Regions from separate parts of the Bradyrhizobium genosp. P genome, predicted to be linked through region 3. Evidence: predicted binding sites of a transcription regulator. Region 3 holds the regulator's gene; each other region holds the start of a gene.
The links. Region 3 encodes PhoB, which activates phosphate uptake and scavenging genes when phosphate is short. Its sites were predicted from a motif close to TGTCATNNANCTGTCAT; they were not measured.
Positions count from the first base shown of each region.

Region 1: the regulator PhoB is predicted to act here: its motif matches at 3,959-3,975, upstream of ACP2YO_RS19395 (OprO/OprP family phosphate-selective porin).
Region 2: the regulator PhoB is predicted to act here: its motif matches at 2,380-2,396, upstream of ACP2YO_RS21635 (phospholipase C).

Region 1 covers NZ_CP188195.1:3,990,721-3,997,937, reverse strand. The annotation lists gene ACP2YO_RS19410 (alpha/beta hydrolase fold domain-containing protein) at 1-918, shown strand, start outside; gene ACP2YO_RS19405 (replication-associated recombination protein A) at 985-2,268, opposite strand; gene ACP2YO_RS19400 (DegQ family serine endoprotease) at 2,327-3,739, opposite strand; gene ACP2YO_RS19395 (OprO/OprP family phosphate-selective porin) at 4,038-5,621, shown strand; gene ACP2YO_RS19390 (winged helix-turn-helix transcriptional regulator) at 5,680-6,057, opposite strand; gene ACP2YO_RS19385 (zinc-binding alcohol dehydrogenase family protein) at 6,177-7,190, shown strand.
Region 2 covers NZ_CP188195.1:4,485,848-4,493,064, reverse strand. The annotation lists gene ACP2YO_RS21640 (cytochrome-c peroxidase) at 1-563, opposite strand, end outside; gene ACP2YO_RS21635 (phospholipase C) at 682-2,364, opposite strand; gene ACP2YO_RS21630 (cupin domain-containing protein) at 2,516-2,776, opposite strand; partial or broken gene ACP2YO_RS21625 (short-chain dehydrogenase/reductase) at 2,876-2,974, shown strand; gene ACP2YO_RS21620 (SDR family NAD(P)-dependent oxidoreductase) at 3,100-3,858, shown strand; gene ACP2YO_RS21615 (dienelactone hydrolase family protein) at 4,103-4,897, shown strand; gene ACP2YO_RS21610 (globin family protein) at 5,241-5,666, opposite strand; gene ACP2YO_RS21605 (pilus assembly protein N-terminal domain-containing protein) at 5,839-6,198, opposite strand; gene ACP2YO_RS21600 (cupin domain-containing protein) at 6,271-7,217, opposite strand, start outside.
Region 3 covers NZ_CP188195.1:962,388-969,604, reverse strand. The annotation lists gene ACP2YO_RS04720 (aspartate aminotransferase family protein) at 1-224, opposite strand, end outside; gene ACP2YO_RS04715 (GcrA family cell cycle regulator) at 707-1,216, shown strand; gene phoB (phosphate regulon transcriptional regulator PhoB) at 1,547-2,257, opposite strand; gene phoU (phosphate signaling complex protein PhoU) at 2,370-3,086, opposite strand; gene pstB (phosphate ABC transporter ATP-binding protein PstB) at 3,098-3,919, opposite strand; gene pstA (phosphate ABC transporter permease PstA) at 3,916-4,761, opposite strand; gene pstC (phosphate ABC transporter permease subunit PstC) at 4,766-5,755, opposite strand; gene pstS (phosphate ABC transporter substrate-binding protein PstS) at 5,972-6,982, opposite strand; gene ACP2YO_RS04680 (ATP-binding protein) at 7,117-7,217, opposite strand, start outside.

The sequences.
Region 1 (7,217 bases), 3.0 Mb from region 3:
CTGGCAGCGGTACTGATGATCACGGGCTCCGCTTTCGCGCAGCAGAGTCCGATGCCGGAGGACCTGGCGTGGAAGCTCCTGGAACTCGGCCGCGTCATCGACATGCCGAAGACGGCTGCGCTCTACGCACCGTTGCAGCAGAAGGAGCCCTATCAAGGCGTCAAGGTCGAGCGCGACGTCAAATATGGCCCCGCCGATCGCCACCTGCTTGACCTCTTTACGCCGGAGGCCGCTTCATCGGCGCGGCCGGTGCTGATCTACATCCATGGCGGCGGTTTCGTCGCGGGCAACAAGCGCAACCCCGGCAGCCCGTTCTACGACAACATCATGCTGTGGGCGGTGAAGAGCGGATTTGTCGGCGTCAACGCCACCTATCGGCTGGCGCCGGCCTTCCCGTGGCCGGCCGGCGCAGAGGACGTGGGCGCGGTCGTGCAATGGGTGTCGGAGACGATCGGCGCGCGCGGCGGCGATCCTGCGCGCATCTTCCTGATGGGCCAGTCGGCCGGCGCTGTCCATGTTGCAAGCTACGTCTCCCACCCCGAATTCCACAAGGTGAAGGGCGGCGGGCTTGCCGGCGCGATCATGGTCTCCGGCATCTATGATCTGACGGCGTCTCCGGTCGGCTCCGCCGAACTCGTCTATTATGGCTCCGACCCTTCGCGCTATGCCGAACGCTCCTCGCTGCAAGGCCTGGTCGCAAGCCCGATCCCACTGCTGGTCACCGCGGCCGAGCTCGACCCGCCGCGTTTCGTCGAGCAATTCGAGCTGTTGAAGCAGGCCACCTGCAAGCGGCCGAGCGGCTGCGTGCGCAGCTTCATGCTGCCGCAGCACAGCCACATCTCGGAGGTCTATTCGATCAACACGTCGGACACGCGGTTGACCGACGAGGTGCTGGATTTCATCAGGACCGGAAAGTAGCCGGCTGGCTCGGAATGGCAGCACTCGGAACAAGCGCGAACATCACACCGCTATTTCAGGGAGATGTCAGCCGTCTCCGCGCTGCGCCCGCAGCTTGGCCCAGTAGTCCAGCCGCTTGCGGATCTCGCGTTCAAAACCGCGGTCGGGCGGATCGTAGAAGGTCTGGCGTCCCAGCGCTTCCGGGAAATAATCCTGGCCGGAGAACGCGTCAGGCATGTCGTGGTCGTATTGATAGCCCGAGCCGTAGCCTTCCGACTTCATCAGCTTGGTCGGCGAATTCAGGATGTGCTTCGGCGGCAGCAGCGAGCCGTTCTGCTTTGCCGCCTGCATCGCAGCGCCAAACGCGGTGTAGGCCGCGTTCGATTTCGGCGCGGTGGCGAGATAAATCACGGCCTGCGCGATCGCCAGTTCGCCCTCCGGCGAACCGAGGAAGTCATAGGCATCCTTGGCAGCGTTGCAGATCGCCAGCGCCTGCGGATCGGCCAGCCCGATGTCCTCCACCGCCATGCGCACCACACGCCGCGCCAGGAACAGCGGATCCTCGCCGGCATCGAACATGCGGGCGAGATAGTACAGCGCGGCGTCGGGATCGGAACCGCGCACCGACTTATGCAGTGCCGAGATCAGGTTGTAATGACCGTCCGCCGACTTGTCGTAGATCGGCGCGCGGCGTTGCAGGATGTCCTGCAACTGCACGGCGTTGAAGACTTCGTCCTTGCGCGCGGCACGCCAGACCTCTTCGGCCAAGGTCAGCGACGCGCGGCCGTCGCCATCGGCCATCCGCACCAGCACGGCGCGTGCTTCCGCATCGAGCGGCAGCGCCCTGCCCTCGATCTTCTCGGCATTGGCGAACAGCTTCTCGATCGCGGCTGAATCGAGCGAGTGAAACACCAGCACCCGGGCGCGCGACAATAGCGCCGCGTTGAGCTCGAAGGACGGATTTTCGGTGGTGGCGCCGACCAGCACCACCGTGCCGTCCTCCATCACAGGCAGGAAAGAATCCTGCTGCGCGCGGTTGAAGCGATGCACCTCGTCGACAAACAGCAGCGTGCCCTTGCCGGTCTCGCGGCGGGCGCGCGCGGCGTCGAACACCTTCTTGAGGTCGGCAACGCCAGAGAACACCGCCGAAATCTGTTCGAAATGCAGCTCGGTCGCGTCGGCCAGCAGCCGCGCCACCGTGGTCTTGCCGGTGCCCGGAGGTCCCCAGAACACCAGTGAGCCTAGCGTGCGGGTCTCCAGCATCCGGGTCAGCGCGCCGTCAGGGCCGAGGATGTGATCCTGGCCGACGACATCGGCGAGCGAACGCGGGCGCAGCCGGTCCGGCAGCGGGTGCGGCGCGTCCTGGTCCATTCCCGCCGCGGCAAACAGGTTGTTGGCGTCGCGCGGTTTCTTGGGGCTCACTTGGGGCTCATCCGCCGAGCGTCACGTTGATCTGCTGGCCGCCGCGCACCAGGGTGATCCGCCAGACCCGCGTCCCGGTCTTCGATACCTTGTCGAGATCGCTGGTCCGTTCGATCTTCTGGTTGTTGACCGCAAGGATGATGTCGCCCTTCTGGAAGCCGACACTGGCCGCCGAGCCGTCATCGGCAAGATCAGTCACCACGACCCCCTCGGCGCCGGCGTCGAGGTGCAGCTCATCGGCAAGCGCCGGCGAGATGTTGGCGACCTTGGCGCCCTGGAACGGCGATCGCGCGGTCAGCACGATCTCATCGCGATCAGTATCGGGCGCGGTCTCCAGCGCCACCGTGAGCTTCACGTCCTTGCCGCCGCGCTGCACGTCGATCTGGGCGGTGCCACCGAGCGGACGGGTCGCGAAGCGGTAGTCGAACGCGTTGGGATCGTCGATTGGCGTGCCATCGATCGCGACAATCAGGTCGGAGAGCTTCAGTCCGGCCTTGGCCGCCGGGCTGTGCGGCGCGACATTGGCGACCAGCGCGCCGCTCGGCAGCTTCAGCCCCAGCGTCTCGGCGATCTCGGGCGTCACCGCCTGGAGGCGCGCGCCGAGCCATGGCCGCTTCACCGCCTTGCCGCCGCTCTTGGCGGAGGCGACCACGACACGCACCATGTTGGCCGGGATCGCAAAGCCGATGCCCTGCGAGCCGCCGGAGCGCGAGAAGATCGCGGTGTTGATGCCGGCGAGCCGGCCGGTCATGTCGACCAGCGCGCCGCCGGAATTGCCGGGATTGATCGCGGCGTCGGTCTGGATGAAGAACTGATAATCGGTGATGCCGACCTGGGTGCGCGCCAGTGCCGAGATGATGCCGTGGGTGACGGTCTGGCCGACACCGAACGGATTGCCGATCGCGAGCACGACGTCGCCGACCTGCAGCCCGTCGGAATTGGCGAAGTCGAGGGTTGCGAACTTCTCCTTGTTGGTGTCCTTCAGCCGGAGCACCGCAAGGTCGGTGCGGCTGTCCTTCAGCACGATCTCGGCCTCGTATTCGCGCTTGTCGGCGAGCGAGACCTTGACCTGGTCGGCACCCTCGATCACGTGATTGTTGGTCACCACCAGGCCGGACGGATCGACCATGACGCCGGAGCCGAGCGAACGCTGCATCTGCTCCGGCTGCTGGCCCGGGACGCCGAAGAAGCGGCGGAAGATCGGGTCGTCCAGCAGCGGATTGCGGTTCTGGACGGTCTTGGCGGCGTAGACATTGACCACCGCCGGCTGAACCCGCTGCACGATCGGCGCATAGGACAGTTGCAACTCCGCCTGCGAGGCCGGCACGCGGCGGTCCTGCGCCTGGGCCTGGCAAAGGCTTCCTGCGACTGCCAGCGTGCAGAGCACAGGAATTGCGGCAAAGCGGATCAATCGGGGCATTCTCACCTCTCGTAGGAAACGCCGAAATATAGGACCGTTCGCGGGGCAATTGAAGGGTATCCGCGCGAATAAGGACGCCCCGATCACGCCAGTGCAAAACCCGCCGCCGGTGCTTTGAAGCCCGCCTCCGGACTTTTATGATGCTTATCATCTCACTTCGCCGCTCCGCTTGTTGCCGGGTTGCAACAGGGGAAGGGTGATCCTCCGGAGGGCTATCGCTGTCGTGCATCAGTCACGATAGACTTCTACGATTCGAGTGGCAGTGAGTGGGGACTTCAAGCAATACAGGGGTGCGCAAATGGGTGCGAAAAAACTGGGTGCAATTGCCATCGGAATCGCAGGTGCGCTCGCTGCCTCGCCGGCACATTCGGAAGGCAGTGATGCGGAGATCGCGCTGTTGAAGCAGCAGCTTCACATGCTCGAACAAAAGCTCGACAAGCTGCAGAAGCAGAGCGATACGAATGCCGCGACCGCGGCGTCTGCAAACGCGCACGCAAGGGCCGCCGATGCCAAGGCGTCGAGCGTCGCAAACCACGCGGCCCTTCCGGTCAAGGGTCCGGTCGTGGCTTCCGGTGTCGTGGTGTCGATGCCGAACAACCGGCCGACGATCTGCACGGCGGACGACCAGAACTGCATCGCAATCACGGGGCGGATTCACTTCGATGTCGGTGGTTACAATTATCGTCCCGACACGGCGGCGACGTCGCCGCAAAAGCTCGACAGCGGCGAAAATCTGCGCCGTGCGCGCATCGGCATCGTCGGCAAATTCCTCGGCGACTGGAATTTTGCGCTGATCTACGACTTCGGCGGCTCGTCCGACGGCTTCGGCGGCACGGCGCCGGGATCACTGCCGGGCGGCGGCACCTCCGGCATCGAAAACGCCTATCTGAGCTACACCGGCTTCAGGCCGTTCGGCGGCAAGATGGCGATCGAAGGCGGCGTCATGGACCTGACCTGGACGATGGACGAATCCACCAGCTCCAACGACATCCTGTTCATGGAGCGCGCTTCGGCTGGCATCGTCGCACAAAACATCGCGGCCGGTGACTTCCGTTCGGCGGCCGGCACCCGCTGGTGGAACGATCAGCTTTGGCTCGGCGGCTACGTCACCGGACCGACCTCGGGTGCGATCCACTCCGCGTCCAGTGCCGCGCCGGCCGGGACGTCCGAGCAATATGGCGCGGTCGCCCGTATCGCCGGCAACCCGATCAGCGGCAGGGATTACTCGGTGCATATCGGCGCTGATGCGGAGTGGCTGATCCAGCCGCCGCGCAATCAGCTGACGCAGGCGCAAACGCTGACGCTCAGCGACCGGCCCGAGTTGCGCATCGACCCGACGACACTGATATCGACCGGCGCGATCGCCAACGTCTCGGGGGCACAGGTCTACGGCGTCGAAGCGGCGGCGACCTACGGCCCGCTCATCGCGCAGGGCGAGTACTACTGGTTCAACGTCGACCGCACGGCGAATACCGGGCTGCCACCGATTGGCGCGTCGAGCCTGAAGTTCGACGGCGGCTACGCGCAAGTCGGCTACGTGCTGACCGGCGAGACCCATGCCTACAATGCGGGGAACGCCGCCTATGGCGGGGTCAAGCCGGCGAATCCGTTCTCGCTCGCCGGCGGCGGCTGGGGTGCCTGGGAAATCGCCGGACGCTTCAGCCAGATGAACCTCAACGATCAGCTCGCGACGGCGGCTGGCGTCGCGGGTGGACGGCAGAATGTCTACACCCTCGCCCTGAACTGGTACGTCAACAACAACGTCCGCTTCATGCTGGATTACCTGCATGGCGACATCTCCAAGCAGGCTTCGGCGGTCTCGGCCCTCAATGCGGGCTCGAGATTCGACGCGATCGCGATGCGCACGCAGGTGGCCTGGTGACGACAAGGCCGGGAGCCGCATCCGCTCCCGGCCTCGCTTCACGATTGCATCGCGCGGCTCAGGCCGCGCGCTTCGGCTTCCGCACAACCTCCGGCGCCGGCGCGCAGGATAGACCTTCCTGGTGGTTCTCGCCCCAGGCTTTCAGGATGTCGATCACCGGGCGCAGGCTCTCGCCGAGCTCGGACAGGGTGTATTCGACCCGCGGCGGCACCTCGGCATAGACCTTGCGGATCACAAGCTTGTCGTCCTCAAGCGCGCGCAGCTGCTTGGTCAGCATGCGCTGGGTGATGCCGGGCATCCGCCGCCGCAGCTCGCCGAAGCGCTGGGTGCCAGCCTGCAGATGAAACAAAATCACGCCCTTCCATTTGCCGTCGATCAGGTCGAGCGCCGCCTCGACCGCGCACCCCGGACGACGCGCAAAATTCTGCCGCTTCATCGATATTTTCCCAATAGTATCAAAATGGGGACTAGTTCCCCAAACGTACAGTACTTGCCAAATTGAGGCCAGCGAGCAAGTTAGATGGCAGGCAATCGCCGCCACCATGGAGACAAGGCATGAAGGCCGTCGGATACCAAAAAGCGCTGCCGATCGAGGCAGCGGAGTCGCTTGTTGATTTCGAGATCGCCAAACCCGAGCCGAAGGGCCGCGACGTCAGGGTTGCCGTGAAGGCCATCTCGGCCAACCCGGTCGACTACAAGGTCCGCAAGCGCGCCACGCCGCCGGAGGGCGAATACAAGATCCTCGGCTTCGATGCGGCCGGCGTGGTCGACGCTGTCGGTCCCGACGTCAACCTGTTCAAGCCGGGCGACGAGGTGTTCTATGCCGGCTCGATCCAGCGCCAGGGCACCAATTCGGAGTTTCATCTGGTCGATGAGCGCATCGTCGGGAAGAAACCGGCATCGCTGTCGTTTGCCCAGGCCGCCGCACTTCCGCTGACCTCGATCACCGCCTGGGAGTTGCTGTTCGACCGGCTCGGCGCCGTGCCCGGCAAGAGCCTCGACCCGCGCACGCTCCTGATCACCGGCGGCGCCGGCGGTGTCGGCTCGATCCTGATCCAGCTCGCGCGCCGCCTCACAGGCCTCACCGTGGTTGCAACCGCGACGCGGCCGGACTCACAGAAATGGTGCCTCGATCTCGGCGCCCACGCCGTGATCGATCATTCGAAGCCGATGAAGGAGCAGATCGACAGACTGAAGCTGCCGCCGGTCGGTCTCGTCGCCAGCCTCACCTACACCGACCAGCACTACAAGGCGATCGCCGACTTCATCGCACCGCAGGGCAAGTTCGGCCTGATCGATGATCCGCCGGAATTCAACGTCGCCGTATTCAAGGGCAAGGCGGTCTCGGTGCACTGGGAATCGATGTTCACGCGCTCGTCGTTCCAGACGCCGGACATGATCGCGCAGAACCATCTGCTCAACGACGTCGCCGACCTCATCGACAAGGGCGTGCTGCGCACCACCCTCGACCAGACCTTCGGCACCATCAACGCCGCCAATCTCAAGCGCGCGCATGCGCTGCTGGAGTCAGGCAAGTCGCGCGGCAAGATCGTGCTGGAGGGCTGGTAGCCCTCGATGCGTAGGGTAGGCAAAGGC
Region 2 (7,217 bases), 3.5 Mb from region 3:
TCGAGCAGCGGGAACAGCGCCTGGTCCTGCAGCGTGTCGGCGCGGCCGTCCCAGAACAGGCCGCCCTGCGGCACGATGTTGACCGCAGCCGCAGCGGTGGCCGTCGCGATCTTCTTCGCGCGCACCGTCTGCTGGCCGAGCGCGGCCATCTGCGCGAGGTCGACGACATTGTCGTCCTCGTCCTTCTCCGGTCCGATGCTGAAATTCGGTTGCCGCTCGAGATAGGTCAGCGACGGAACGGCACGCGCGCCCTGCCGCATCAGCGTGGCGCCGCCGAGCATCACCGGTGCGTCATTGGGCGGGCCATAGGCGTGATCCGGGCTGTGACAGGACGCACAGGACAGCGCGCCCGTCGCAGACAGCGACGCGTCGTAGAAGATCAGTTTGCCGAGTTGCGCCATCGAAGAGAGCGGCGCGACCGCTGGGCGCATCAGGTGGACCGGGCTCGGATTCATGCCCGCCAGTTGCTTCGCATCCGGACCTTGTTGGGTCTCTGCTGCCGCGACGACGCCGGCCATGCAGAGCAGGCCGGCGCCGAGGAGCCACAAAGTGCGGCGGATCATTTCGCGTCCGGTAATCCCAGAGCGTTTCCCGTTCCGATAAGATCGGAACGGGGCTCTGGATTCTTTTTTTGACGCGTTTTCTTCACGCGAACCGGTATCCACTTCGCTCGAAAACGCTCTAGTGGTGGTGCTCATCCGGCGGGCTGACAATAACCGTGCCGGCCGTCGGATCGAGGAACAGCCTGCTCGCCTGATCGTCGCGGGAGTGATCGTGATCGAAGTCGAACAGATCCATGATCGATTCGGCGCTCTCGTCGAACGATCCGCCGCCGAGGCGCTGGCCGTGCAGCCAGTTGTCCTCGATGAAGCGCACCACGGACGCCTGCGTCAGACGCGTATGGCTGACGAAATTCCGCTTCGCAAAGGGCGAGATCACGATGAACGGAATGCGCGTGCCCGGACCGCAGCGGCCGTTCACCGGCTTGCCAATGAGGCCCTTCGGCTGCGGCTGCTTGGCGGCACCGAGGCCGCACAGGCCCGGACCGTTGACCTGATCGGCGGTCGGATCATAGGAGGCGCTGGTTGGCACGGCGTAGGCGTGGTCGTACCAGCCATCGGAGTCGTCGTAGGCGATGATGACGGCGGTGTCATGCCATTCCGGCTGCTTCTGGAGGAAGTTGATCAGTTCGACATTGCCCACCTGCTCGTCGAGCGGGTCGGAATAGCCGGCATGGCCGTCCTGATAGGCCGGCATCTTGATGTAGGAGACGGCCGGGAAATTGCCTGCTTTGACCGCGGCGTAGAAATCCTCGAGATCGTAGGCGTGGTTGGCCGGATCGAGGGCCTTGCTGCCATCGACATAGGTGTGGCCGATCGCGGCTGGCGAGCTCGGCCGCGCATGGGTCGGGTTGGCCGTCGTCTTGTAATACTGGAACCAGGCGTGGTGCGGGATGTAGTCCGCGGTGGCGGCGCCCACTATGCTCGTGAAGGTGCTGCGGGCGCACTTGGTCGTGCCGTTGGTGTTCGTAAGCGTCAGGTCGAAGCCACCCATGAAGCTGCCCCAGCTGATTTGCTCGGCATTGAGCAGGTCGCCGATATTCTTGCTGGTCATCAGCACGGTGCTGGTCGCGCTCGAGCACTGGTCGTAGGCGGGGTCGGTATCACCGATCAGCGTCAGCCCGCCCTGGCCGTCTGATATCGACGACGAACCGCCGACGATGTTCACCGCGCCGTTGGTCTGGCCCGCGACCACCTCGAGCGCGCCCGGCGTCGAGGGACCGTAGGTGCCGGTGTAGGTGTTGTCGTTCATGGCGAAGTTCTGGGCGTAATTCCAAAACGCGGTGACGGTGTTGCCGTCGAAATAGCCCATCACCTGGCCGTTGGTGCCGAAGGCGCCGACGCCGCCGGCCGTGCCGCGGCCGGTGAATTCCGGAAACAAATCGGCCTTGCCGTTGTCATAGGCCTGCTGCTCGGGCGTGTAGGCGTGGTTCTGCGACTTGGTGTTGGCCTGGGTGCGGTCGAGACGGAACGGATTGGTCGCGCCGGTGCCGTTGGCGGGGTTGAGGTTCGGATTGTTCGTCAACAGGTTGGCGTTAGCGAGATTGTTCACCCTCGGCGTATTCGGCTTCGCAACGAAGGGAATCGAGCCGGTCGGGTTGGCCGCCTTCGGATACGTTGCAAAATAATGATCGAACGAGCGGTTCTCGTTGAAGATGACCACGAGATGCTTGATCGGTGTATCCGTGTGGAAGTTATGCGGATCAGAATGATCCCGCTCTCGGTCGCCCTGGGCGACAGCGCTGCACGCGAGCGCGGCAGCAATCACACAGAATCCGACCGTCGAAAGAAATTTGCCCTTCACCGGAGTGCCCCTGCTTTTACAGATTTATGACGTTGACGTGCGGCACGTTAGCCGCCGCCGGTAACAGGTCTGTGTCGATTTTATGCTGTCGATGAATAAGTGTGAAAATCGCGTGCGCTCATTTCTCGCATCGGTTGCATAACGCGAGACCTTACCCAGGAGTCAATCCTGATGAGTGCGCGCTCGACGCATCGCCGCGATCGCGCCAACTCAGGACGAAGTCGCCCGCCACGAGGTTGACCGGCTCGTGTCCCTCGATTCCAAGGCGGCAGGATCCCTCGAGGATGACACCATAGAAGGGCTCGCCGGCATCCGGGCGGCGAACACGCCATGGACCGGCGCCGCTGACGACTTTCGAGAACGCGGCGCCCGGTTGCAGCAGCGTAACGACCTCTGGAAGCGGATCGATCACTTCCGGACTCCTGCAAACGAAAACTAGACTTCCTATTGTAGAAAGTCCTGCCCGGGCAATCTACGTTCCGGTCATCACAAACCACCCGCAAGAGTCCCCATGAAAACCGTCCTGATTACCGGATGCTCGTCCGGGTTCGGCCTCGAAACCAGCAGCTACTTCCTCGACCGCAACTGGAAGGTCGTCGCCACGATGCGCGCGGTGTGGCGCGCGGTGAACGATCCAGCGAGCCCCATGCGCATCCCCGCCGGGGCCGACGCCGTGATCTGGGCCGAGGCAGCGTCAGCGTAAGCACGGAATAAACCTCTCGAACGGAGATCAACATGCAAGACAAGCAGGTCGCCCTCGTCACCGGGGCCAATCAGGGAATCGGTCTTCAGATTGCAAAGGACCTCGTCGCGCACGGCTTCATCGTGCTGGTCGGGTCGCGCAATTTCGAACGCGGCGTGGCCGCGGCGACGGAGGTCGGGCCGGACGCTCACGCGCTGCAACTCGACGTCACGGATCCGGCCTCGATCACGGCCGCGGCGCAGCGCGTCCGCAGCGAGCTTGGCCGTCTCGACGTGCTGATCCAGAACGCGGCGATCTCCAACACGAGCAAGCGGCCGGCCCAGTCCGTCGCCGAGTACGCCGCGACCACCCGGCCGAGCAACGTATCGCTCGATGAGATGCGCGCGGTGTGGGAGACCAACGTGTTCGGCGTGCTCGCCGTCTACCAGGCGATGCTGCCGCTGCTGCGCGCGGCGCCGGGCGCCCGTATCGTCAACGTATCGAGCGGCGCCGGCTCGCTGGCGATGAACGCCGACCCGGCCAACTCCCATCGCCCGATCTTCGGGCCGGTCTATCCTGCCTCGAAGACGGCGCTCAACGCCATCACGCTCGCGATGGCAATCGAGCTGGAAGCGGAAGGAATCAAGGTCAACGCCGTTTCCCCGGGATTCACCAGGACAAATCTCAACGGTTATGCGGGCACGGAGACCGTCGAGGACGGCGCCCGCGAGGCGGTACGCGTCGCCTTGCTCGGCCCGGATGGCCCAACGGGCACGTTCACGCACGCAAAACTCGGAACGCTGCCGTGGTGACGCCGCTATCTGTTCTTCACCGGTATCCAGCAGGTCTGGACAAGCTCGGAGTCCACGCGAGAAGACGCTGAGAAAAGCTCATGCGCTTCGCTGAAACCGGAACCCGTTATCCACCGCCGGCCTCCGCCGTCGCAGTCAAGTCCCCTGAGGGAGACTACAAGGTCCACCATCAACGCTGTTACGGTCTGGCGCAGGAATCCCTGGTATGCCAATATCATTGCGCCAAACCCGCGGGAGGTCAGCGATGCGAACGAATCTACTGGGAGCCCTTTGCGCCATCGCAATGGTCACGAGCGCAAACGCTGCGGTCCGGGAAGAGCCGGTCACCTATTCGGACGGCGAGGCCACGATGAAGGGCTTCGTCGTCTACGACGACGCGACCGCAGCCAAGCAGCCCGGGATCGTGATGGTGCATGAATGGTGGGGCATCACCAAGCACATCCATGACGAGGCGCGGAACTTCGCGCAGCAGGGTTACACAGTCCTCATCGCCGACATGTACGGCGACGCCAAGACCGCCGACAACCCGAAGGACGCCGGCGCGCTCTCGTCGTCGGTCATGAAGACCCCGTCGGTGATGGAGCAGCGCTTCAACGCCGCGCGGGACCAGCTCGCCAAGCAAGCCTCGGTCGATCCCAAGCGGATCGGCGCCGTCGGTTACTGCTTCGGCGGCGCGGTCGTGCTGAACATGGCGCGCGCCGGCGCCGATCTCGCCGCGGTGGCGGGCTTCCATGCTTCGCTCGGTCTCAATACCCCCGCGCCGGCACCGGGAGCCGTCAAGGCGAAAATCCTCATCATGAACGGTGCGGACGACCCCTTCGTCAAGCCTGAGCAGTACGCTGTGCTGAAGAAGGATTTCGACGCAGCGAAGGTCGATTACCGGATCATCGAGTATCCCGGCGCCGTGCACGCGTTCACGAACCCCGAAGCCACCGAACTCGGCAAGAAGTTCAACATCGCGATCCGATACGACGCCAAGGCAGATCAGGAATCGAAGGCCGAGGCCGCCAAGTTCTTTGCCGCTGATCTGAAAAAATAACAGTTAAGGTCAACCACACGGCGTCCTTCTCCATCCATGTTCGGGCGCGAGACAAACTGGGCTGCGGCTTCGCCCGTGGCAATTGCGGCGGACGAGATCGGCGGACATGAGTCCGTGAGGCGTCGATTCTTGCACGGGTCGATCTGCTACACTCACCTCGATAGTGTTTGTGAAATCCTCGCCAAATTCGTTTCGGTACGCCCCTGCCCAGCAGGACCGAAACACCTACGCGACGTCGATGCAACTCTGGCCGGTGCAGGATTTGATCCGCGCGATGCATCCGCCATTCTGGCTTACCCTTGACGAAGCGCGACATGAGCAGCGCCGCGCCTACAGCCACTGCCTATTCGGCCGGCTGCGCGCTGCCGTAAGCCTCGGAGATCATATAGCCGGACAACGTGTCGTAGGCCGCGGTCCAGGCGGCGGCGACATCAGGGGTCCAGGCGTTGCCGAGTCCTTCCTCCAGCGTCCAGAGCAGCGCTGCGCCGACCACGGGATAATGCTCCGGACGGGCGCCATAGCCGACATGGCGCTTGGCGAGTGCGCTGGCGGCGGGAAGGATGGACGGCAGATCAGTCAGCCCGTTGACGACGACGGCGAGCGTCGCCATCAGCTTCTTGCGCTGCTCGCTCATGTCTGACGGGAACATCGCCTTGACCACGGGCGCGACCTCGAACAGGCGGTCGTAGAAGACGACCGCCGTCTGTTCCGAGATCGGTGCCACTTTGGAAAAGGTGCCCTGGACGAGCTTGACTTGGTCGGGTGTCATATGTGCCTCCATACGCGCTGCTTCTCCCGCCGCGTCGTTGCGTCGGGGCCGAAAAGCTCAGGCTACCTCGACGAAGCGATGGCGCTCGTAGAGGAATTCGAGGACGCGCCGCTGGCACTTCGCGTGCCGACCTCGGGACGGCGTCTTGCCCAGGACGCAAAACGATGAGCACTCAGATAGATGTAGATTTCCCGGACGATGAGGGTCGGATCGTCGTTGCCGGACACGGCGTACGGGCGCGGGCCGCGATTCCGCAGACAAATACCCTGACGTTGGCGATCACGATACTTTGCGCGTCTACAAAGACGATAACCGTGCTTCCAGCGGTCAGCGGCTCCAGACTTGCAGTCTGATCGCCCTGCTGGTGCACATCGACGACATGCGGATCGGCGATCAGTATCGTCGCGAAAGGCCTATCAAGGGTTAGCACGGACTTGGTGCCGAGCCGCAGCGCAACGGATTGATCAGAAGCCGTTGCGAGCGAAGATGTCATTGCGAGAAGAGCAACTCCAAGGCGGCAAGCACGAAGCATGGAAGTCACGGCACCCTCCGATATTCAAAGCGCCCGGCGGCTCTTGGCCGGTTCTGACCGGATGACCAAATATCAACCTGCATCGAGTGGCGCAGAAATAACCGCCGTCTGCTTGAAAGGCGCGACGGCCATTTCGGTCATACCGAAATTGTTAGCGAGCAAGTGGCGCGGCGCGGTCGCCAGCCAATTGGAAAGGCTGCTTTCTCGATAAACTCCGCTGTCGAGAACGCCGACAATTTCAGCATCTTCGGTTCCGATGTTCTGGATCGAGTGCCCGCAATTGCGCGGGATATAGGCGCAATCGCCGGGTGAAAGCTCCGCGACGGAGACGTGTTTGTCGAACGCAAACAGCGTGACCCGCGTCCTTCCGGTCAACACGTAGTGCCACTCGTTAGCGTCCGGATGCCAATGCGGCTCGTGCATCGCGCCGCGCTTCAGTTTAAGGAGCATCCCGGTCATCGTTGTCGCGACCGGAAACTCTTTTGCCGACGCCACATAAAGAGCCCCGCCGGCCGTGCTAATCTTGGGCTTTTGCGCCATAAGCGAATAGCGATGCGTGCGATCCGGATCCAGAGTACGGACGACGCGCGCCTGCGGCCCGTCGAGCGGCAGCACCTCACCCTGCATGATGTAGGTCTCGGCCTTTGGGACCGCAGCGAATGTCTCCGCGGGGATGCCAAGCGCCTGTGACAAGGTCAGTGAGTCATAGCGGCTCATCCAATCGCTAATGCCGAAAGTGCCATGCTCGGAATAGAGTCCGTCATCGAAGGCAAGGATGGCATGACAGGGCGTTGGCCCCAGCGTCTGAATGGCATGGCTATGGCCATTCGGGAAATACCAGAGGTCTCCCGGACCGAGGTTGACGACCTCAAGCTGGCCTTCGGGATCGACCACCGTGACCTGGCAATGGCCACCGACCACATAGGCCCATTCGGCCGAGTTGTGCCAATGCATTTCACGGGCGCCGCCTGCATTGATAAACAGATGCGCGCCGGCGATATTGGTGGCGATCGGAAGTC
Region 3 (7,217 bases):
CTCTTGAACAGGTTCGACATGTGCCAGAGCTTCGTCGCCTGCTCCTGCAACGCCTGGACCAGATGCGGATGCGCGTGCCCGAGCGCGTTCACCGCGACACCCGAGGTGAAGTCGAGATAGCGCTCGCCGTTGGTTGATATCAGCCAGGCGCCCTCACCGCGCTCGAAGGCGAGATCGGCCCTGGCGAAGACGGGAAGCAGATGCGACGCGGCGGGGTTTGTCATGGCCATCACTGACGGGTTTGAGGCCGACGATTGCCGCGCGCCTTGACGCCAGCGCAGCAACAGCCGGCTTCGGAAAACAAAACGTGCCGCCTTTTCGGGCGGCACGTGGAGGCATTCTATGCTGCAGGCAGTAACTGTCAATCGTCACGAAGCGGCCTGCCGGCAATGCGAAACGAACGCAATCCGGGGCATTCCGGTGCGGTGGAAAAGACTCATTGCAATGCATAAGTGTGGGAACATGTGGACGCGCTACCGCGGACTCTTGCGCCGGAGTCACGCCATATTGTAGCGTTTGGGCTGTCGGGTACGACATCTCGTGCGGCAGTACTGGACCCCTTAAGTAGACTTGGTTCTGCGTAGACGTTCGGGCGCATAGGCGCGCTCGGCGAGGGCTAAGGGATTCTGACCGCAGGAGTTTTTCGAGCTTTGGCTCGCAGCACCGCTCCAAGGACTGGCCGGTGCTAGGCGAAGGGAAAAATGCGATGACTGTATTGACCTGGTCCGACGATCGCGTCGAGCAGCTGAAGAAGCTCTGGGAATCCGGCCTGTCGGCCAGCCAGATCGCGGCGGAACTTGGCAATGTGACGCGGAACGCCGTGATCGGCAAAGTGCACCGGCTCGGCCTGTCGGGCCGCGCCAAGGCCCCCTCCACCGCCGCGCCGCGACAGCGCAAGGCACGCCCCGCGCAGCATATGATGCGGGTGGCGCGGCCAGTGTCGCGCGGCAATACTGCGCTGGCCCACGCCTTCGAGGTCGAGATGGAGCCGGATCCGATCGCCTACGACAACGTCGTTCCGATGAGCCAGCGGCTGTCGCTGCTCGAGCTGAACGAGGCGACCTGTCACTGGCCGGTCGGCGATCCCTCAAGCCCGGATTTCTTCTTCTGCGGCGGCAAGGCGCTCGGCGGCCTGCCCTATTGCGCGCATCATTCGCGCATCGCCTACCAGCCCGCCAACGATCGCCGGCGGCCGGCAGCAAAGCCGACGCGGTAAGGCAGAATTCGAAGTGCTGCGATTTTCGTCAGCGCCATCTCGCGGGGTCTCACGTTCGACGATGTGAGGTGAGCACGCGGGTCAGGCTCCCTCGCCCCCTTGCGGGGCAGGGTTGGGGAGAGGGGTAGGCCCCGAACTCCAATGCAAGACATGTAGCGAAGCTTGATCAATCGAACCGGCGAGACACTCGCTGTCACGGTTCGCGATCAATCGGCAGCGGAGCAAGCGGCACCCCTCTCCCTAACCCTCCCCCGCAAGGGGGGAGGGAACCCTGCCGCCGGTGGCTGCCTCACTAGGCCCAGACGACGGTGTGTTGCTGTTCGCGCAGCCTTACGGCTGCGGCTCGGCCTTTGCAAAACGATCGTCGAGTGCGTAGCCGGCACCGCGCACGGTGCGGATCGGATCCTGCTCGCGGCCGGGATTGAGCAGCTTGCGCAGGCGGCCGATATGCACGTCGACGGTGCGTTCGTCGATATAGATGTCGCGGCCCCAGACGCTGTCGAGCAATTGCTCGCGGCTGAACACGCGGCCGGGATGCTCGAGGAAGAACTCGAGCAGCCGATACTCGGTCGGGCCGAGATCGATCGGACGGCCCGAGCGCGCCACGCGGCGCTTCTCGCGGTCGAGCTCGATGTCACCATAGGTCAGCACGGTCGCAAGCCGCTCCGGGCTCGCCCGGCGCAACAGGCCTTTCACCCGCGCCAGCAGTTCCGGCACCGAGAACGGCTTGACGATGTAGTCGTCGGCGCCGGTGGCGAGGCCGCGCACCCGTTCACTTTCTTCTCCGCGCGCGGTCAGCATGATGATAGGGAGCTGCTTGGTCTCGGGACGCGCGCGCAGGCGGCGGCACAGCTCGATGCCGGAGAGGCCCGGCAGCATCCAGTCAAGCACCACAAGATCGGGAATGCGCTCCTTCAGCCGGGTATCGGCGTCATCGCCGCGTCCGACCGTCTCGACATCGTAGCCTTCCGCGTCGAGGTTGTAGCGCAACAACGTCGTCAGCGCTTCTTCGTCTTCGACCACCAGAATGCGTGCGCTCATCGGTTTGTGTTCTCTCTGTCCTGATCCGTTGTCCTGACGCGAACCGAAACGATCATCTCCTTGATGAGCACGTTCTTGCCGGAAAGCCGGTGCCCACTTCGCCAGATGGTGATTAGGTGCCCGGAACCGTGGTAGCGAAATTGGTCATGTCACCCTTTGGACGCTTGTCCATGATCTGCTGGCCCTCGATCATGTAGAACACGGTTTCGGCGATATTCGTGGCGTGGTCGCCGATCCGCTCGATGTTCTTGGCGCAGAACATCAGATGGATGCAGAACGAGATGTTGCGCGGATCTTCCATCATGTAGGTGAGCAGTTCGCGGAACAGCGAGGTGCAGATCGCGTCGACCTCCTCGTCGCCCTTCCAGACGTTCATCGCCGCCGGCAGATCGTGGGCGGCATAGGCGTCGAGCACCGACTTGACCTGCGACAGCACGAGGTCGGTCATGTGCTCGAGGCCGCGGATCAGCTTGAGCGGCTGGAAATCGCTCTCCAGCGCCGCGACGCGCTTGCCCATGTTCTTGGCGAGGTCGCCGATCCGCTCGAGGTCGGTGGCCACCCGCATCGCGCCGACGATCTCGCGCAGATCGATCGCCATCGGCTGGCGGCGTGCGATGGTCAGAACCGCGCGCTCCTCGATGACGCGCTGCAAGCTGTCGATCTCGATGTCGGCAGCGACGACGCGCTTGCCGAGCGCTACGTCGCGGCGGATCAGCGCATCGACCGACTCGGTGATCATGCGCTCGACCAAGCCACCCATCTCGGCGACCAGGCGTGTCAGTTCCTGCAGGTCGCTGTCGAATGCCTTGGCGGTATGTTCAGAAGCCATCGTCTATCTCCTCAGCCGAACCGGCCGGTGATGTAGTCCTGCGTGCGTCGATCGCTGGGCGAGGTGAAAATCTTGTTGGTGTCGTCGAACTCGATCAGTTCGCCGAGATACATGAAGGCGGTCTTGTCGGAGACGCGGGCCGCCTGCTGCATGTTGTGGGTGACGATCGCGATGGTGTAGTCCTCGGACAGCTCCTGGATCAGCTCCTCGACCTTGGCGGTCGAAATCGGATCGAGCGCCGAGCACGGCTCGTCGAACAGGATCACCTCGGGCCGCACCGCAACCGTCCGCGCGATGCACAGCCGCTGCTGCTGGCCGCCGGAGAGCGAGAGCCCCGACGCGTTCAGCTTGTCCTTGACCTCGTTCCACAGCGCGCCACCGCGCAGCGCCTTCTCGACGCGGTCGTCCATTTCGGACTTCGAGATCTTCTCGTAGAGGCGGATGCCGAAGGCGATGTTCTCGTAGATCGTCATCGGGAACGGCGTCGGCTTCTGGAACACCATGCCGACCCGCGCGCGCAACAGATTGAGGTCGAGCTTGGGATCGAGGATGTTGGTCTGGTCCAGCATCAGCTGGCCGACGGCGCGCTGGCCCGGATAGAGATCATACATCCGGTTGAAGATGCGCAGCAAAGTCGACTTGCCGCAGCCGGACGGGCCGATGAACGCGGTGACGCGGTTGGTGCCGAGCGTCAGGTTGATGTTCTTCAGCGCATGGTGCTCGCCGTAATAGAAGTTGAGGTTGCGTACCGTAACCTTCGGGGGCGCATCCGGCAGCGGCGCATGCGGAGCAACGTGGCTCGGGGTAGTCGTCGAAACGGAGAGCTCGGTCATTTTGCGGCCCTTTCGGCACCAAGGATGCGCGCGCCGATGTTGAGGGCGAGCACGGTGAAGGTGATGAGCAAAGCGCCGCTCCAGGCCAACTCTTTCCAGTAGGCATAGGGGCTCTGCACGAAGTTGTTGATGGTCACCGGCAGGTTGGCCATCGTCTTGGTCAGATCCAGGCTGAAGAACTGGTTCGACAGCGCGGTGAACAACAGCGGCGCGGTCTCGCCGGCGACGCGGGCGGTCGCCAGCAGCACGCCGGTGATCAAACCCGACCGGGCGGCGCGATAAGCGATCCGCTTGATCACCAGCGAGCGTGGCAGGCCAAGCGCGGAGGCCGCTTCGCGCAGCGGATTGGGCACCAGCAGCAGCATGTCCTCGGTGGTGCGCAGCACGACCGGGATCACGATGACCGCGAGCGCCAGACAGCCCGCGATCGCCGAGAAGCCGCGCATCGGCACCACGACGGCACCATAGATGAACAGGCCGATGATGATCGAGGGCGCGCTGAGCAGGATGTCGTTGATGAACCGGATCACCGAGGTGAGCCGGTCATGCCTGCCGTATTCGGCGAGATAGGTGCCGGCGAACAGGCCGAGCGGCGCGCCGACGCCGACCCCGATCACGGTCATGATGACCGAGCCGACGATCGCGTTGAGAAGGCCGCCTTCGTTCGAGCCGGGCGGCGGCGTGTTCTGGGTGAAGAGCTGCACGCTCAGCCCGGCAAGGCCGTTGTAGAGCAGCGTCGCCAGGATCAGCGCCAGCCAGGTGACGCCGAACGCCGCGGCACCGACACACAGCAGCCGGATGATGACGTCGGTGCGGCGGCGGGATTTGTAGATCGGGTTCATGGCGTCACTTCCCCGCCTTCTTTTCAAGCCGCATCAGCATCAGCCGCGCTCCGGCGAGCACGAAGAAGGTCAGCACGAACAGCAGCAGGCCGAGCAGGATCAGGGCGGACTGGTGCAGCCCGTCGCTCTCGGCGAATTCGGAGGCGATCGCCGCCGAGATAGTAGTGCCCGGCGCGAAGATCGAGGACGAGATGCGGAACGAGTTGCCGATAATGAAGGTCACCGCCATGGTCTCGCCGAGCGCGCGGCCAAGCGCCAGCATGACGCCGCCGATCACGCCGACCCGCGTGTAGGGGATCACGACGCTGCGGACCACTTCCCAGGTGGTGCAGCCCATACCATAGGCGGCCTCCTTCAGCACCGGCGGCACGGTCTTGAACACGTCGACCGAGATCGCGGTGATGAACGGCAACACCATGATGGCGAGGATCAGCGCGGCGTTGAACAGGCTGAGATAGGACGGCGGGCCGCCGAATACCGCGCCGAGCACCGGCACGCCTTCGAAGATCCTGATGATGAACGGCTGGAACGTGTTGGCCAGGAACGGGCCCAGCACGAAGAAGCCCCACATGCCGTAAATGATCGAGGGGATGCCGGCGAGCAGTTCGATCGCGATGCCGATCGGACGGCGCAGCATTTGCGGGCAGAGTTCGGTCAGGAAGATGGCGATGCCGAGCCCGACCGGGATCGCGATCATCATCGCGATGATCGAGGTCAGCATGGTACCGTAGATCGGGCCGAGCGCGCCGAGCACCGGCGGATCGGCCGAGGGCGCCCAGCGCTGCGTCCACAGGAAGGCGAAGCCGTATTCCTTCATCGCCGGCCATGCGCCGATGATCAGCGACACGATGATGCCGCCGAGGATCAGCAGAACGGAAATCGCGGAGATGCGGGTGATCCAATAGAAGGTGGCATCACCGAACTTGAAGGCGCTGAGGGCCTTGGCGCGATCGTAAGGTCCGGCGGCTTCCATCACATCGCCCTGAACAGCCATGTCTGCCACGCCAATTCCCTCTTTACTATTTGAAAGCTACGCAAACCGCTACGCCCCGAAGCGATCTTCACTGGCGTTTTCGCCGGCGCCATTCCGGTTGCGCCTTGTCAGGCGCGGGACCCGGGATCCGCTGTTATTGTGGTGATGTCGGAGCCGGGCTGGTCGCGACCTGTGCCGCCCCTTAAGGCGGCACAGGCTTGGTTCGAAGTGTAAGGCTTAGCTCTTGATGTCGGAGTTCCAGGTCTTCTCGATCAGCTTGATGACCGAGTCCGGCATCGGGATGTAGTCGAGCTCTTCAGCCATCTTGCCGCCCTTCTCGAAGGCGTACTTGAAGAACTTGAGGGCTTCCTGCGACGCGGCCTTGTCGGTCGCTTCCTTGTGCATCAGCACGAAGGTCGACGCGACGATCGGCCAGGACTTGTCGCCGGGCTGGTCGGTGAGGATCAGGTAGTATCCCGGAGCGTTGGCCCAGTCGGCATTCGAGGCGGCGGCCTGGAACGCTTCGTTGGTCGGCTGGATGGTCTTGCCGGCCTTGTTGACCAGACCGGTGTAGGTCAGCTTGTTCTGCTTGGCGTAGGCATACTCGACATAGCCGATCGAGTTCTTGGTCTGACCGATGTTGGCGGCAACGCCCTCATTGCCCTTGGCGCCGACGCCGACCGGCCACTCGACCGCCGTGCCGGAACCGATCTTGCTCTTCCAATCCGCGCTGACCTTGGACAGGTAGTCGGTGAAGTTGAAGGTGGTCCCGGAACCGTCAGCGCGGTGCACGACGGCGATCGCGTCCGACGGCAGCTTGGCATTCGGGTTGAGCTTCTTGATCGCAGCGTCATCCCACTTGGTGATCTTGCCGAGGAAGATTTCGCCGAGGGTCTGACCGTCGAGAACGATTTCGCCCGGCTTGACACCCTCGATGTTCACGACCGGAACGATCGCGCCCATGATCATCGGCCACTGGGCGAGACCGTCCTTCTGGAGCTGGTCGGCCTTCAGCGGGGCGTCGGTCGCACCGAATGTGACGGTCTTGGCCTGGATCTGCTTGATCCCGGCGCCGGAACCGATCGACTGATAGTTCACGCCGTTGCCCGATTCCTTCTTGTAAGCGTCAGCCCATTTCGAGAGCACGGGGAAAATGAAGGTCGATCCCGCGCCCGTAATGTCGGCCGCGAAAGCCGGCGTCGACACCGCCAACAAGCCGGCAGCGCAGATTGCCTTGACGAATTTCATGATGATCTCCTCGTGTGAGCGAAGCGCCAATTGCGCCCGATCGCGCTCACGCCGGTCCCATCTAGGAGCGGTCGGTGCCGGTTTTACGAAGGTTGGATGACAGTTGCATGACTATACTAAAGTATTGGAAATACTCAGCTTTGTGCTGGTACCGGAGTCTTCAGGCGGGGAAAACAGGCGGTAAAAGTGGCGCCGTTTTTCGGCACGCTTTCGATTAAAAGACGGCCGCGATGAC